3 regions of the Arthrobacter ginkgonis genome follow, and region 3 is predicted to be linked to each of the others. Evidence: riboswitches for the same ligand, from Rfam matches in the RefSeq annotation. Region 3 holds a riboswitch; each other region holds the start of a gene.
What was found. Region 3 has a riboswitch for thiamine pyrophosphate ahead of thiO (glycine oxidase ThiO). Riboswitches for the same ligand answer to the same signal wherever they lie in the genome.

Region 1 (4,202 bases), on a different contig from region 3:
GAGCGGGACCCCGTGGAGATCCTGGCCGGGCAGCACACCACCCGCGAGCCGGACCTGGTCCCGGTCCGGATCGGGCGCATGCTGCAATCGCCCTTCGCCTACTACCGGGGCGCCGCGGCCGTGATGGCACACGACCTGGCCCGCGACACCGCCACCGGCTACCGCGTGATCGCCTGCGGCGACGCGCACCTGGCGAACTTCGGGCTCTATGCCTCGCCGGAACGGCGGCTGGTCTTCGACCTGAACGACTTCGATGAGGCCTACCCCGGCGCCTGGGAGATGGACGTGAAGCGGCTGGCGGCCAGCCTGTGGCTGAATGGCCGCGCCAACGGCCATCCGGAAGCGCGCTGCAGGGACGCTGCCGCTGCCTCCGTGCGTTCCTACCGCACCACGGTGCACCGCCTGTACGACATGTCCGTCCTGGAACGCTACTACTACCAAGTGGAGGCGGAGGCGCTGCCGAAAATGGCCCACCAGGCGGCCCGCAAGGCCCGCCAGAGCACCTCCGAACGCGTGATGGAGAAGCTGACCACCGTGACGGAGAACGGCATCCAGCGCATCGCCGAGCAGCCTCCCTTGGTCCGCCGGCCCGCCAACCCCGACTGGGACCGCCTCTCCGGCCTCTTCGAGGAGTACCGCAGGACCCTGCGCACCGATACTGCCCTCCTGCTCAGCCAATACAGCATGGTGGACTGCGCCTCGCGCGTGGTCGGCGTGGGCAGCGTCGGCACCCGCTGTTTCCTGTTCATGCTCCGCGGCCCCTCCGGGGACCTCCTGTTCATGCAGTCCAAGGAAGCGGGGCGTTCGGTCCTGGAGACCCACGGGAAAGTCACGGACGCGCCGAACGCCGTCACCCAGCAGCTGATCCTCCACGGCCACGGCTTCCGCGTGGTGGCGGCGCAACGGATCCTGCAGGCCCAGTCGGATCCCATGCTCGGCTGGGTCCGCGGCGTGAAGGGGGAGGACGGCATCGTTCGCGACCACTACCTGCGCCAGTACCGCGACCTGAAGGGTTCGCTGGACCTCGCCCAACTGTCCCCGTCCGCGGCGGAGACCTACGGCGAATTGTGCGGGGAACTCCTGGCCCGGGCGCATTGCCAGAGCCCTGGCAGCCGCTTCCTTTCCGGATACCTCGGCAACGGCGACAGCTTCGACGTCGCCGTCACCACCTGGGCGGGCCGGTACGCGGACCAGACGGAAGCCGACCACGCCGCCCTGGAGGAAGCCGTCCGCGTCGGGCGGCTAGAGGCCCTGCGGGACGTGTAACGCGCAGCGAGGGTGGGGAGGAGTCGTGGACGCTAGATCAGCTCGCCGCGACGCCAGGCCCGCGCGGAAGCCTCCAGGTCCTCGGCGGTCTTGACCAGTTGGCGTGCGCTGCGGGTCAGCTTGGTCGCGTGCGGTTCGTTGGCCTGTTCGGCGGCGTCCGCGTGGTGCGTCTGGCCCAGCGCAACGACGCGGCAGTACGCGGCGGAACGTTCCAGCGCGACGTCGAACTCGCCGTCGAACGCGCCGGAGAGGATCGAATCCGCCATCGAACGCAGCTCATCCGCCCCGGGCGGCTCGGCGACGCCGGCGACCACGTGCTGGACCTGCGCGACGTACCGGCCCTCGCGGAAGTAGGCCGCCATGCGTTCGGGGTTCTGCACCGTGGCGGCGCGCAGCGCGTACAGCCGCCACAGGGCACCGGGCAGGGACCGGGGCGGGCTCTCCGCCCACAGTTCGGCGATCGCCTCCAAGCCTTCCTTGTCCGCCAGTTTCACCAGCCGTCGGGTGACCGCCGGATCGGTGCTCGCGCGCCCCTGATGCACCAGGGCCGCGGCGGCCAGGTGGGCGGCCTCGGACACGCGGGCCGGATCGGCCCCGCCCACGAACGGTTCGAAGTCGACCGGCGCGAACGGGACGGGCTTGTGCGGGCGCGGGGCCGAGGCTCCGGACCCGCTGGCTGGGACTGCGCTCATGCGACAAGAGGATACTCCGGTGCCGCGGGCGTGGCGCCGGGAGGGCGTGTCCGCGGCGAGTGCACGAGGCAACGCCGGGAGATCCGCTAGCATTGTTGAAGGCCTTTACGGTCTGGCGGGCCTCTAGCTCAGTTGGTAGAGCATCGGACTTTTAATCCGCGGGTCGCGGGTTCGATCCCCGCGGGGCCCACCGCCGAATCCCCGTCCTCCCCGCGGAGGCGGGGATTCCTTTTTGCCGGCCCCTTTGCCGGGGCCTCTCTGCCCGGGCGCTTCGGCTGCGCGCCGGCCTTCCTTCGTTGCGTCAGATTCCCGGTGCGTCAGAGCCCCGTTGCGTCACAGTCCGCCTTCCGCCCGCTGCGGCAGGCGGCGGCCACGCGGGCCGGTGTAGGGTCGTGGCTGAACACGGGAGTCCGGTGAGCCGGGCTGAGAGGAAACTTCTCAAGTTTCGACCGTTGAACCTGATCTGGATCATGCCAGCGCAGGGAGTCAACATCGAATCCTGTGCCCTGTTTCTCACAACAGAAGGGCGCGAAAATGCATCCGAATTACCCCACTGAAGTCACCGACCCTGCCTTGGCGCCTGCCGCCGCCGGCAGCCCCACCCTGAGTCACGACAACTTCGGCATTGGTGCCAGGGTCACCCTGGCCGTGATGAGTGCCGACTACGCCGAGGTCATCCTCGGGTCGCTGCAGAAGGCCGATGCCACCGGGCTGGAGGTTCAGACGGGCGACGTGAGCACCTTCGTGGCCGGCCGGGAGCCGGACCTGCTGCGGTACCTGAGCCAGCTCATTTCGGCGGCCGGCCGCGGCGGTGCCCACGTTGTTGCCACCGTGCACCTCTCCCGCGGCTGCCCCGGCGAAGTGCAATGCGAACTTCCCGGCGGAGCCGGCCCGCTGCGCAGCGAGATCGTCGAACTGGAGGAGACCGGGGTGCAGGCGGCAGCGGAGTGGGCCCTGTACCCGCTGGAGGACACCGGCCGCGACGGCGTGGACCCGGACCACATGCGGGACATCTACGCCGCCGTCGACTACGCCAAGGCCAAGGGCACGTTCGTGAAGTCGGAACATTTTGTCACCCGCCTGGAGGGCGACATCGCCCGCATCCTCGAGACAGTGGCTGCCGGCTGGGTCCTGGTCGGCCGCACCGTCCAGCACGTGACCACCCACCTCACGCTCTCCATCAACAGCCCCTCGGCCCGCTAAGCCTCCACCTACTTCAAGGGTTACTTCCATGACTTCTCACAGCACGCTGACCCCTGCCCGCAAACGCCCCGCCTTAGCGCTCAAGGACCTGGTCCTCATGGTGGTGCTGGGGGTGGTATTCGGCTTCCTCTACTGGGTCCTGGTCCAGGCCTGGACCGGCCTGTCCATCCTCATGGGCCCGGCCGGAGACCTGGCCCAGCACTTCCTGATCGGCGGCTGGCTCCTGGTGGCGCCGATCGCCGTGGCCATCATCCGCCGGCCCTTCGTCGGGATCATCGCCGAGGTGCTGGCATCGGTCATCGAAGTGGTGTTCCTTGGCTCCGCCGTGGGCCCGATCCTCTTCGTCTCCGCCGCGATCCAGGGCCTGGGCAGCGAGATCCCGTTCGCGCTGCGCGGCTACCGCTCCTTCGGCTGGGGCACCTTCGCCCTCTCGGGCCTGCTCGGGGCAGGACTGGTGTTCCTCTTCTCCGCTTTCCGCTTCGGCTGGTACGGCCAGGAGCTGTTCGTCCTGCGCTTGGTCCTGCAACTGGCCTCCGGGCTCATCCTGGGCGGCCTGCTGGCAAAAACCATCGTCGGGGCCCTGGCGAAGACCGGAGTGGTCGACAACTTCGCGATCGGCCGCGACCGGATCAGCCCCGACCCGATCAGCAAGGTCTAGCCTGATGGCCGCTGCCCACCCCGGGACCGTCGAACCCAAGCCCGGCGCCGCTGCCCGGAGCCGAACGGCTGCCCGGCAGGCCCCGTCCACGGTTCCGGCCGTGGAGCTGAACGATGTCTCGGTGGAATTTCCCCGCCGGACGGGGCCGGTGCTGCGCAAGGTGGACCTTCGGCTGGAACCGGGTGAGCAGCTGATGGTTTTCGGCCCCTCCGGCGCCGGAAAATCCACCCTGCTGCAGTTGGTCAACGGGGTCATCCCGCACGCCGTGGCGGTGCAGCTGTCCGGGTCGGTGCGGGTGCGGGGAACGGACACCCTGGACACCGACGTGGCGGAACTGTCCCGCAGCGTCGGCGTCCTGGCCCAGGACCCTTCCTCCGCCGTCT
Region 2 (4,202 bases), on a different contig from region 3:
CGGCTTCATGGTCTTCGGGCTCGCGGTCGGGAACGTGGTGGGGCTGGCCGCGGCGGTGTACTACGTGGTGCACCACATCATCGTGCAGACCTCCCTGTTCCTGGTCACGGGCCTGATCGAGCGCCGCGGCGGCACCTCCAACGTGGACCGGCTGGGCTCGCTGGCCCGGCTGTCCCCGGTGCTGGCGGTGCTCTTCTTCCTCCCCGCGATGAACCTGGCCGGCATCCCGCCCTTCTCCGGGTTCCTCGGCAAGCTGGGGCTGATCCAGGGCGGCGTGGAACTGGACACCCCGCTGGGCTGGGTGCTGGTGGGCGGCTCCGTGGCCACCTCGCTGCTCACGCTGCTGGCGGTGGCGCGCGTCTGGAACCGGGCGTTCTGGCGCAAGGCCGAGGACGCGGAGAACCCCGACCCGCTGCTGCTGGTCACGGCCGCCGACGGGTCCCCGATCACCACCTACCGCTCCGTGGCCAACTCCGGTAGCCGCTTCAGCGGCCGCGGGGACACCGCCCTGCTGCCCCGCGGCATGGTCGGGCCCACCGCCGGCCTGGTGGCCCTGGGCGTTGCCCTGACGGTGTTCGCCGGCCCCCTGTTCCAGCTCAGCGAGCAGGCCGCGAGCCAGATGCTCGAGCGCACCCCGTACATCGAGGCCGTCTTCGGCGCCGAGGCGACCTACGAGCCCGGGAGCCTGAAGTGATCCGGCGCGGAGGCCGGCCCGGCGCGGGCGCCGCGCAGCAGGGGCCGCGTCTGACCTTCTGGATCGAACTGCCGCTGCTGGTGTGGATGGCCCTGGTCTGGGGGGCGCTGTGGCAGGACTTCTCCGCCGGCAACCTGGTGTTCGGCTTCCTGATCGCCCTGGTGGTCGTCAACGTGTTCCGGCTGCCGCCGGTGGAACTGAGCGGACGCTTCAACGTCTGGCGGGCCTTCGTGTTCGCGCTGGGGTTCCTCTGGGACGTGGTGCTGGCCAGCTTCCAGGTCTTCGCCCTGGCCGTGTTCCGCGGACCGCGCGTGCGCAGCGCCGTGGTCGGCGTGCGCCTGCGGACCCGTGACGACCTCATGGTCACCGCCGTTGGCCATGCGCTGACCCTGGTGCCGGGCTCGTTCGTGGTGGAGGTGGACCGCGTCAGCTCCACGCTGTACCTGCACGTGCTCAACGTGAACACGCACGCCGAGGTGGAAAAGGTCCACAGCCACATCCTGGACATCGAGGCGCGGCTGATTCGCATCATGGGCACGCGCGAGGAGGTGGCCAGGATCGATGCCGAACGGGCAGGCCAGGCCTCCCCGCCGCCGCAGAACCACGATTTCACCCCGCCCGGCGGGATCACCGCAGGGGAGGAGGCGCCATGATGATCGCCGTCGCTTGGATCTGCGGGGTGCTGCTCTCGGTCGCCGCCGCGCTGGCCATCGTCCGGATCGCGCGCGGACCGTCCATCCTTGAGCGCGTGCTGGCGCTGGACGTGCTGCTGATGATCGTCGCCGCCGCGCTGTGCGTGGACATGGCGGTGAACAAGCACACGAACAACCTGGTGTTCGTGGTGGCCGCCTGCGTGATCGGCTTCATCGGCTCGGTGACGGTTTCCCGCTACGTGACCGACCGGAGGAACTCATGAGCGGCGCCCTGGACACCGTGCTCGAGGCCGTGGCGGGCGTGTTCCTGGTGGTGGGCTGCCTGATGTCGGTGGCCGCCGGCATCGGCATGCTGCGCTTCCCGGACCTGCTCTCCCGCATGCATGCGGCCACGAAGCCGCAGGTGCTGGGCCTGGTCCTGCTGCTGTCCGCGGTGGCGATCGAATTGCGCAGCTGGGCGCTGGTGCCGGTGCTGCTGCTGGCCTGGCTGCTGCAGCTGCTGACCGCACCGGTCAGCGCCCACATGGTGGGCCGGGCCGGCTACCGCACCAAGCACCTGAAGAAGGAGACGCTGCTCGTCGACGAACTGGACCAGGTCGTGGCCCGGGCGGCGCTGCAGGACGGGGCCGGAGCGGAGGGCCACGGACGCGAATCCTCCGGCCGCGAACCCGCCGGGCACGACGCCGGCCTGGACGCCGCGGGCCCTGACGGCGGTGCCGCCGCCGGTCCGGCCGGCACCTAGCCGGCCGGAGGGCGGAGGGCTAGGACTCGTCCGCGTCCTGGCCGAGGCGGGAGATCGCGAACCGGGTGCCGTGGCCGGTGAGGACCTCGATGGCGGCCCCCACGGCCGCGGAAACCATGGCGAAGGCCAGCACCTGGCGCAGCGAGGACTTCACGTTGGCCTCGGTGTCGCCTGGCCGCGGCGGCCTGGCGCCGGTGACCTTGGTCCAGACCAGTTCGACCACCTTGGCGCCGGCAAACCCGGCGGCGAGGGTCACAAAGGGTCCGGCCAGCTTGAGCAGTGTCTTCATCAACGGTTCTCCCAACTAGACGATGCCCAACCAGACAAAGGGCGGTACGGCCACAGCATAGCGTGGCTGTACTATGGCATGACTGAAACAAACGACAGGGGAGCGCCTGCGCCCGGCCCGTACGGCCGTGCAGCCAGGGCGCTGAGAGTGCGGATCGCCGCAGACCCTCGAACCTGCTCCGGCTAGTACCGGCGAAGGGAGTCGAGATCTCAGGGTGCAGCGGCACATGCCGCCGAATCCCTCCCCTCCTTGCCCTCAAGGAGGAATACATCATGGCCCACCCGGTCAACACCGTCCCCGCCGCACGCCGTTCCTGGCGCGTCGTCGACATCGTCGTCGCCGCCGTGATCGCGGTCGCCTCCGGCGTCATCTTCTGGGGCTGGAACCTTGCCTACGCCGGCATCGGCGGACTGTTCCTGTTCTTCCCGCCCGCATCCTCCGTGGTCACCGGCATGTGGCTGTTCCCCGCGGTCCTGGGCGCCCTGATCATCCGCAAGCCGGGAGCCGCCCTGTTCTGCGAACTCGTCGCCGCCGTCGTCTCCGCGTTCCTGGGTTCCCAGTTCGGCCTGACGGTCCTGGCTTCCGGCCTGATCCAGGGCCTGGGAGCGGAACTGGTCTTCGCGCTGTTCCTCTACCGGCGCTGGGACCTGGTTACCGCCCTGCTCGCCGGCGCCGGCGCCGGCCTGTTCGGTGGCATCAACGACGCCTTCATCTTCAACTGGTTCCCCGAATACACCACCGCCATGAAGATCGTGTACGTCGCCGGCACCACCCTCTCCGGCGTCGTCATCGCCGGCCTGCTGTCCTGGCTCGCCACGCGCGCCCTGGCCCGCACCGGCGCGCTGTCCGCGCTCGCCTCGCGCAAGGCCGCGCAGGAACCGGTGTTCGGCTAGGCCATGTCCGCAGACACCGGAACGACGGCGGCCGCCTCCGCGCCCGGCGGGGCCGGCGCCCGGCCGGAAGCCGTGGTGCCGGCCGCGGTGTCCGCGCGCGGGTGGGGCTGGCGCCACGCAGGCCGCTCCGCCCCCGCCATTAGGGGCCTGGACCTGGAGATCGCCCCCGGGGAGCGGGTCCTGCTGGTGGGCCCGTCCGGGGCCGGCAAATCCACCCTGCTGCACGCCCTGGCGGGAGTGCTGCACCACGACGAGGAGGCCGAGGACTTCGGCGACCTGCTCGTCGACGGCCGCCCGGCCGAGGCCTCGCGCGGGCGGGCCGGACTGGTCCAGCAGGACCCGGAAACCCAGGTGGTCCTTGCCCGCGTGGGGGACGACGTGGCGTTCGGGGCGGAGAACCTGGCCGTCCCGCGCGCGGAAATCTGGGACCGCGTGGCCGCGGCCTTGGATGCCGTGGGGCTGGACGTGCCGTTGGACCACCCGACGGCGCACCTGTCCGGAGGGCAGAAGCAGCGCCTGGCGCTGGCGGGGATCCTGGCCATGCGGCCGGGACTGGTGTTGCTGGATGAACCCACCGCCAACCTGGATCCCGCCGGCGTGCTGGAAGTCCGCGACGCCGTGATCGCCGCGGTGGCCGCCACCGGGGCGACCCTGGTGGTCGTCGAGCACCGCCTGGCCGCCTGGGCCGGGCACATGGACCGCGTGGTGGTGCTCGAACCCGGGGGAGGGGTGTCCCACAGCGGGACCCCCGAGGAACTGTTCGCCGAGGGCCCTGTCCGCACCGAACTGATCGAGGCCGGGGTGTGGGTGCCCGGGCACGTGCCGGTCGTCGAACGGGCGGCAGGCCGGCCGGACGCCACGCCGGGACCGGTCCTGCTTGCCGCCGCCGGCCTGGCGGTTTCCCGCGAAGCGTCCCGCCGCCGCCGGTCCC
Region 3 (4,202 bases):
GAGGGCGTGCCGACGCCGGCGTCGAGCACCACCGGCACCGTGGCCCGGGCGGCGATCAGCTCGATGTTGTGCGGATTCAGCACCCCCAGCCCGCTGCCGATCGGCGCGCCCAACGGCATCACGGCCACGCAGCCGACGTCCTCGAGCCGCTGCGCGGTCACGGGGTCGTCGTTGGTGTAGGCGAAGACCTTGAACCCGCCCGCCGCCAGGCGCTCGGCTGCGTCCAGCAGCTCCACCGCATCGGGCAGCAGCGTCTCCTCGTCGGCGACGACCTCCAGCTTCACCCAGTCCGTTTCCAGCGCCTCGCGGGCCAGTTCGGCGGTGAGCATGGCCTCGCGGGCGGTGTGGCAGCCGGCGGTGTTCGGCAGGACCCGGATCCCGCGGCGCTGCAGCATCGCGTAGATGGATTCGCCCTCCCCGGGGGTGTGCCGGCGCAAGGCGACCGTGGTCAGTTCCGTGCCGGAGGCCAGCAGGGCCTCCTCCAGCACGGCCTGGCTTGGCGCCCCGCCGGTGCCCATGACCAGGCGCGAGCCCAGTTCGATGCCGTCGATGACCAGGGTTCCCATCCCGCTAGCCACTCCGCCGTTAACCACCTTGCCGTTAACCACCCTGGACCGCCGTGAGCAGTTCGATCGCGTCGCCAGCGCGGACGGTTGTTTCAGCCCAGCGCCGGCGCGGCAGGACCTCCTGGTTGAGTGCGACGGCGACACCCAGCCGCCCGCCGTCGACGGGGGCGCCGTCCGCGCCGAGCTCGCGGCCGGTCCGCGCCTGGACCAGCTTCAGGATGCTGCCGGGCAGTTCCCCGATCGCCTCGCCGTTGAGCGTCGCCGGCGCGGGGCCGGGCTGTGGTGCCGGTGTTGTCATGAGAACCTCCAGGGGTCAAAGGGTGCGGGGTCAAAGGGAACGAGATCAGAGGGAGCGGGGCCGGCTGCGTGCCCGGGTGGAGCCGGGACGCCAACAAGTGCGGCAACGGCGGCGGCCGCCGCCGCGCTGAGCAGGACCCCGTGCCGGTGGAAGCCGACGGCGACCACCAGCCCGGGCGCGGCCCGGCCCAGCAGCGGCAGATTGTCGGGGGTGCCCGGCCGCGCCCTGGCGATGGTTTCGGCCAGGTCCAGTTCGCCCAGGGCGGGCATCAGCCGCAGCGCGTCGCGCAGCAGGCGGTGGACTCCCCCGGCACCGACACCGGCCCGGCCGTCCTCCCGTTCGGTCGCCCCCACCACCACTTCCCCGTCGGCGCGGGGCACGATGTAGACGGACTGGCCCCCGACCAGGCCGCGGACCACGTTCCCCGAGGGCAGCGGGCCACCCGGGACGGTGCGCAGGCGCAGCACGTCGCCGTACACCGGGCGCACCGGCAGGCGCAGCGGAGCGGGCAGGCCCTCCAGCGCTAGCCCCTCCCGCACCGGCCCCTCCCCCGTGCCTCCGGCCCGGACCATGCCGCCACCGGTGGCCAACACGACCTCGTCGCAGTCCAGCCGCCCGCCGTCGTATTCCACGAACGGGCCGGCGCCTGCGCCGCAGCGCACCGCCCGGGCCGCGACGAGACGCGCGTTCGGCAGCGCCTCCAGCGCGGCGACCAGGGCGGCGGCGGTGCGGCGCGGATCGGTCTGGTGGTCGCCAACGGCACGGAAGGCGCCGGCCAGGCGCGGTGTCAGCAGGGGCTCGGCGGCACGGGCCTCGCGCGTGGTGATTTCCTCGACCGCCAGCCCCAGCGCGGCCTGCGCGGCCCGCAGGTCCGCCAGCGTGGCCCGGTCCCCGGAATCGGCGGCAACCACCAGCGTCCCGCCGGGCCGGAAGCCCGTGGACAGCCCGGAGGCCGCCTCCAGCTGCGCGGCCCAGGACGGCCACTTCGCCGCCGCGGGCAGCGAAAGGCCCAGCAAGTCCCGCTCCTGGTAGTGGAATTCGGTCACGCCCGCGAGCATCCCTGCCGCGGCGGCGGTGGCCCCGCCGGCCGGAGCCGGGTCAACGACAACGGTCTCGACCCCGGAACGGGCCAGTTCCCAAGCGGCCGAGAGCCCGATGATCCCGGCCCCGACAACGACGCAACGCAATGGATGTACCTTCCCTCCGCCGGCATGACCCGGATCAGGTTCTACGGTCGGCATCCGGGCCGGCGAATGCCGGCCATGCCCTCTCAGCCCGTCTGCGGGCTCCCGTGGTTCCCCCATTCTAGGCACACCTTCGGGGGCGTGCGTGCCGGGGCACTGCCAGGTCGAATCCTGCGCGGCGTAGTCCTACGCGGCGGGCATCCACTGCATGGCGACGTCGAACCCCAACCGCACGATCAGGGCGGCGACCACCACCAGGAACACGATGCGGATGAACCGGGCGCCGCGGCCGATCGCCGTGCGGGCGCCAATGTAGCCGCCGACCATGTTGGCCATTCCCAGCAGCAGGCCGAGGCCCCAAAGCAGGTGCCCGCTGGGCAGGAAGAACACCAGCGCACCGAAGTTGGTGGCCATGTTGACGATCTTCGCCTTGGCGCTGGCGGCCAGGAAGTTGTAGCCGAGGACCACCACCATGGCGATGATCAGGAACGATCCGGTGCCCGGGCCGATCAGCCCGTCGTAGAACCCGATCGCCAGGCCGATCGTCCCGGCCAGGACATAGTGCCGGCGCCCCTGGTGGCGCAGCCTGGTCAGCTCGCCGGCGGTGGGCCGGAAGGCGGTGAACAGCGCGACCGCGACCAGGGCGGCCAGGATGACCGGCTTGAACACCGCGGACGGCAGCAGGGTGGCCACGATCGCGCCGGCGAAGCTTCCGGCCAGCGCGATCGCCGCCATGGGGAGCGCCGTCTTCAGGTCCGGACTGGCGCGCCGGTAATAGGTCACGGCGCTGGTGGTGGTTCCGAAGATCGACCCCATCTTGTTGGTCGCCAGCGCCTGGACCGGGGCGATGCCCGGGACCAGCAGCAGGGCAGGGAGCTGAATGAGCCCGCCGCCACCGACGACGGCGTCGACCCACCCTGCGGCCAGCCCCGCCGCCAGCACCAAGAGAATGGTTCCGGCCTGGAGGTTCTCCAGGCCGGAACCGTTCAGCAGTTCGGTCACGGGCGCGGCAGGTCCCAGCCCCGAACCTTGGCCACGAGGGTGTCCACGACGTCGGCAACCGCCACGTTTTCGGCCGTACCGGTGGCGCGGTCCTTGACCTCGACCAGGCCCTCGGCCAGGCCGCGGCCGACGACGGCGATGGTCGGCACGCCGATCAGTTCGGCGTCGCCGAACTTCACGCCGGCGGAGACCTTGGGGCGGTCGTCGAAGATGACCTCCATGCCGCGGGCCTCGAGCCCGGCCGCGATCCGCTCGGCCTCGGCGAACAGTTCCTCGCCCTTGCCGGTGACCATCAGGTGCACGTCGGCCGGGGCCACGTTGCGCGGCCAGACCAGGCCGCGGTCGTCGTGGTTGGACTCGGCCAAGGCGGCGACCGCACGCGTGACGCCGACGCCGTAGGAGCCCATGGTGACCGTGACCAGCTTGCCGTTCTGGTCCAGGACCTTCAGTTCCAGCGCCTCCGCGTACTTGCGGCCGAGCTGGAAGATGTGGCCCATCTCGATGCCGCGGGCGGTTTCCAGCGGGCCGGAGCCGTCCGGGGCCTCGTCGCCGGCACGAACCTCGACGGCCTCGATGGTGCCGTCCCAAGTGAAATCGCGGCCGGCGACCAGGCCAAAGACGTGTTTGCCGTGCTCGTTGGCTCCGGTGACCCAGGCGGTGCCCACGACCACGCGCGGATCCACCAGGAAGGTGATCCCGCTGGCGGACTTTTCGCCCAGCGTCGCGGCGTCCAGGCCGAGGGCCGGACCGATGTAGCCCTTGACCAGGGCCGGAACCTTCTTGATGTCCTCGTCGTTGGCGGCCTCGATGCCGAGCTCGCCGGCGATGGGCAGGTGGGCGCCGATGTTGGCTTCGATGCGCTTGAGGTCCACGGCGCGGTCGCCGGGCACGCCGATGACGACGAGCTGGCGCTCGCCGGTGGGCAGCGTCACGGCCAGCACCACGTTCTTCAGGGTGTCGGCGGCGGCCCACTCGCGGTCCTCGCGCGGGGCGATCTCATTGGCGCAGGCAACCAGCGAATCGATGGTCGGGGTGTCCGGGGTGTCCTTGACCTCGAAGGCCGGGGCGTCCGCGTAGTCGATGTCGGCCGGAACCACGGTGGTCACGGCCTCGACGTTTGCCGCATAGCCTCCGGCCGAGCGCACGAAGGTG

Region 1: another riboswitch for thiamine pyrophosphate. It lies ahead of ABD912_RS01615 (YkoF family thiamine/hydroxymethylpyrimidine-binding protein); the one in region 3 lies ahead of thiO (glycine oxidase ThiO).
Region 2: another riboswitch for thiamine pyrophosphate. It lies ahead of ABD912_RS06340 (ECF transporter S component); the one in region 3 lies ahead of thiO (glycine oxidase ThiO).

The regions. Positions count from the first base shown of each region.
Region 1 covers NZ_BAABEO010000006.1:20,631-24,832, forward strand. Annotated here, with positions in the region: gene ABD912_RS01600 (DUF2252 domain-containing protein) at 1-1,266, shown strand, start outside; gene ABD912_RS01605 (hypothetical protein) at 1,299-1,958, opposite strand; tRNA gene ABD912_RS01610 (tRNA-Lys) at 2,076-2,148, shown strand; TPP riboswitch at 2,351-2,460, shown strand; gene ABD912_RS01615 (YkoF family thiamine/hydroxymethylpyrimidine-binding protein) at 2,493-3,161, shown strand; gene ABD912_RS01620 (ECF transporter S component) at 3,190-3,819, shown strand; gene ABD912_RS01625 (ABC transporter ATP-binding protein) at 3,824-4,202, shown strand, end outside.
Region 2 covers NZ_BAABEO010000008.1:813,520-817,721, reverse strand. Annotated here, with positions in the region: gene ABD912_RS06365 (Na+/H+ antiporter subunit D) at 1-694, shown strand, start outside; gene ABD912_RS06360 (Na+/H+ antiporter subunit E) at 691-1,347, shown strand; gene ABD912_RS06355 (monovalent cation/H+ antiporter complex subunit F) at 1,344-1,610, shown strand; gene mnhG (monovalent cation/H(+) antiporter subunit G) at 1,607-2,089, shown strand; gene ABD912_RS06345 (DUF4235 domain-containing protein) at 2,109-2,378, opposite strand; TPP riboswitch at 2,465-2,595, shown strand; gene ABD912_RS06340 (ECF transporter S component) at 2,651-3,271, shown strand; gene ABD912_RS23535 (ATP-binding cassette domain-containing protein) at 3,275-4,202, shown strand, end outside.
Region 3 covers NZ_BAABEO010000023.1:250,160-254,361, reverse strand. Annotated here, with positions in the region: gene ABD912_RS17345 (thiazole synthase) at 1-566, opposite strand, end outside; gene thiS (sulfur carrier protein ThiS) at 601-864, opposite strand; gene thiO (glycine oxidase ThiO) at 861-2,051, opposite strand; TPP riboswitch at 2,045-2,167, opposite strand; gene ABD912_RS17330 (sulfite exporter TauE/SafE family protein) at 2,235-3,050, opposite strand; gene ABD912_RS17325 (proline--tRNA ligase) at 3,047-4,202, opposite strand, start outside.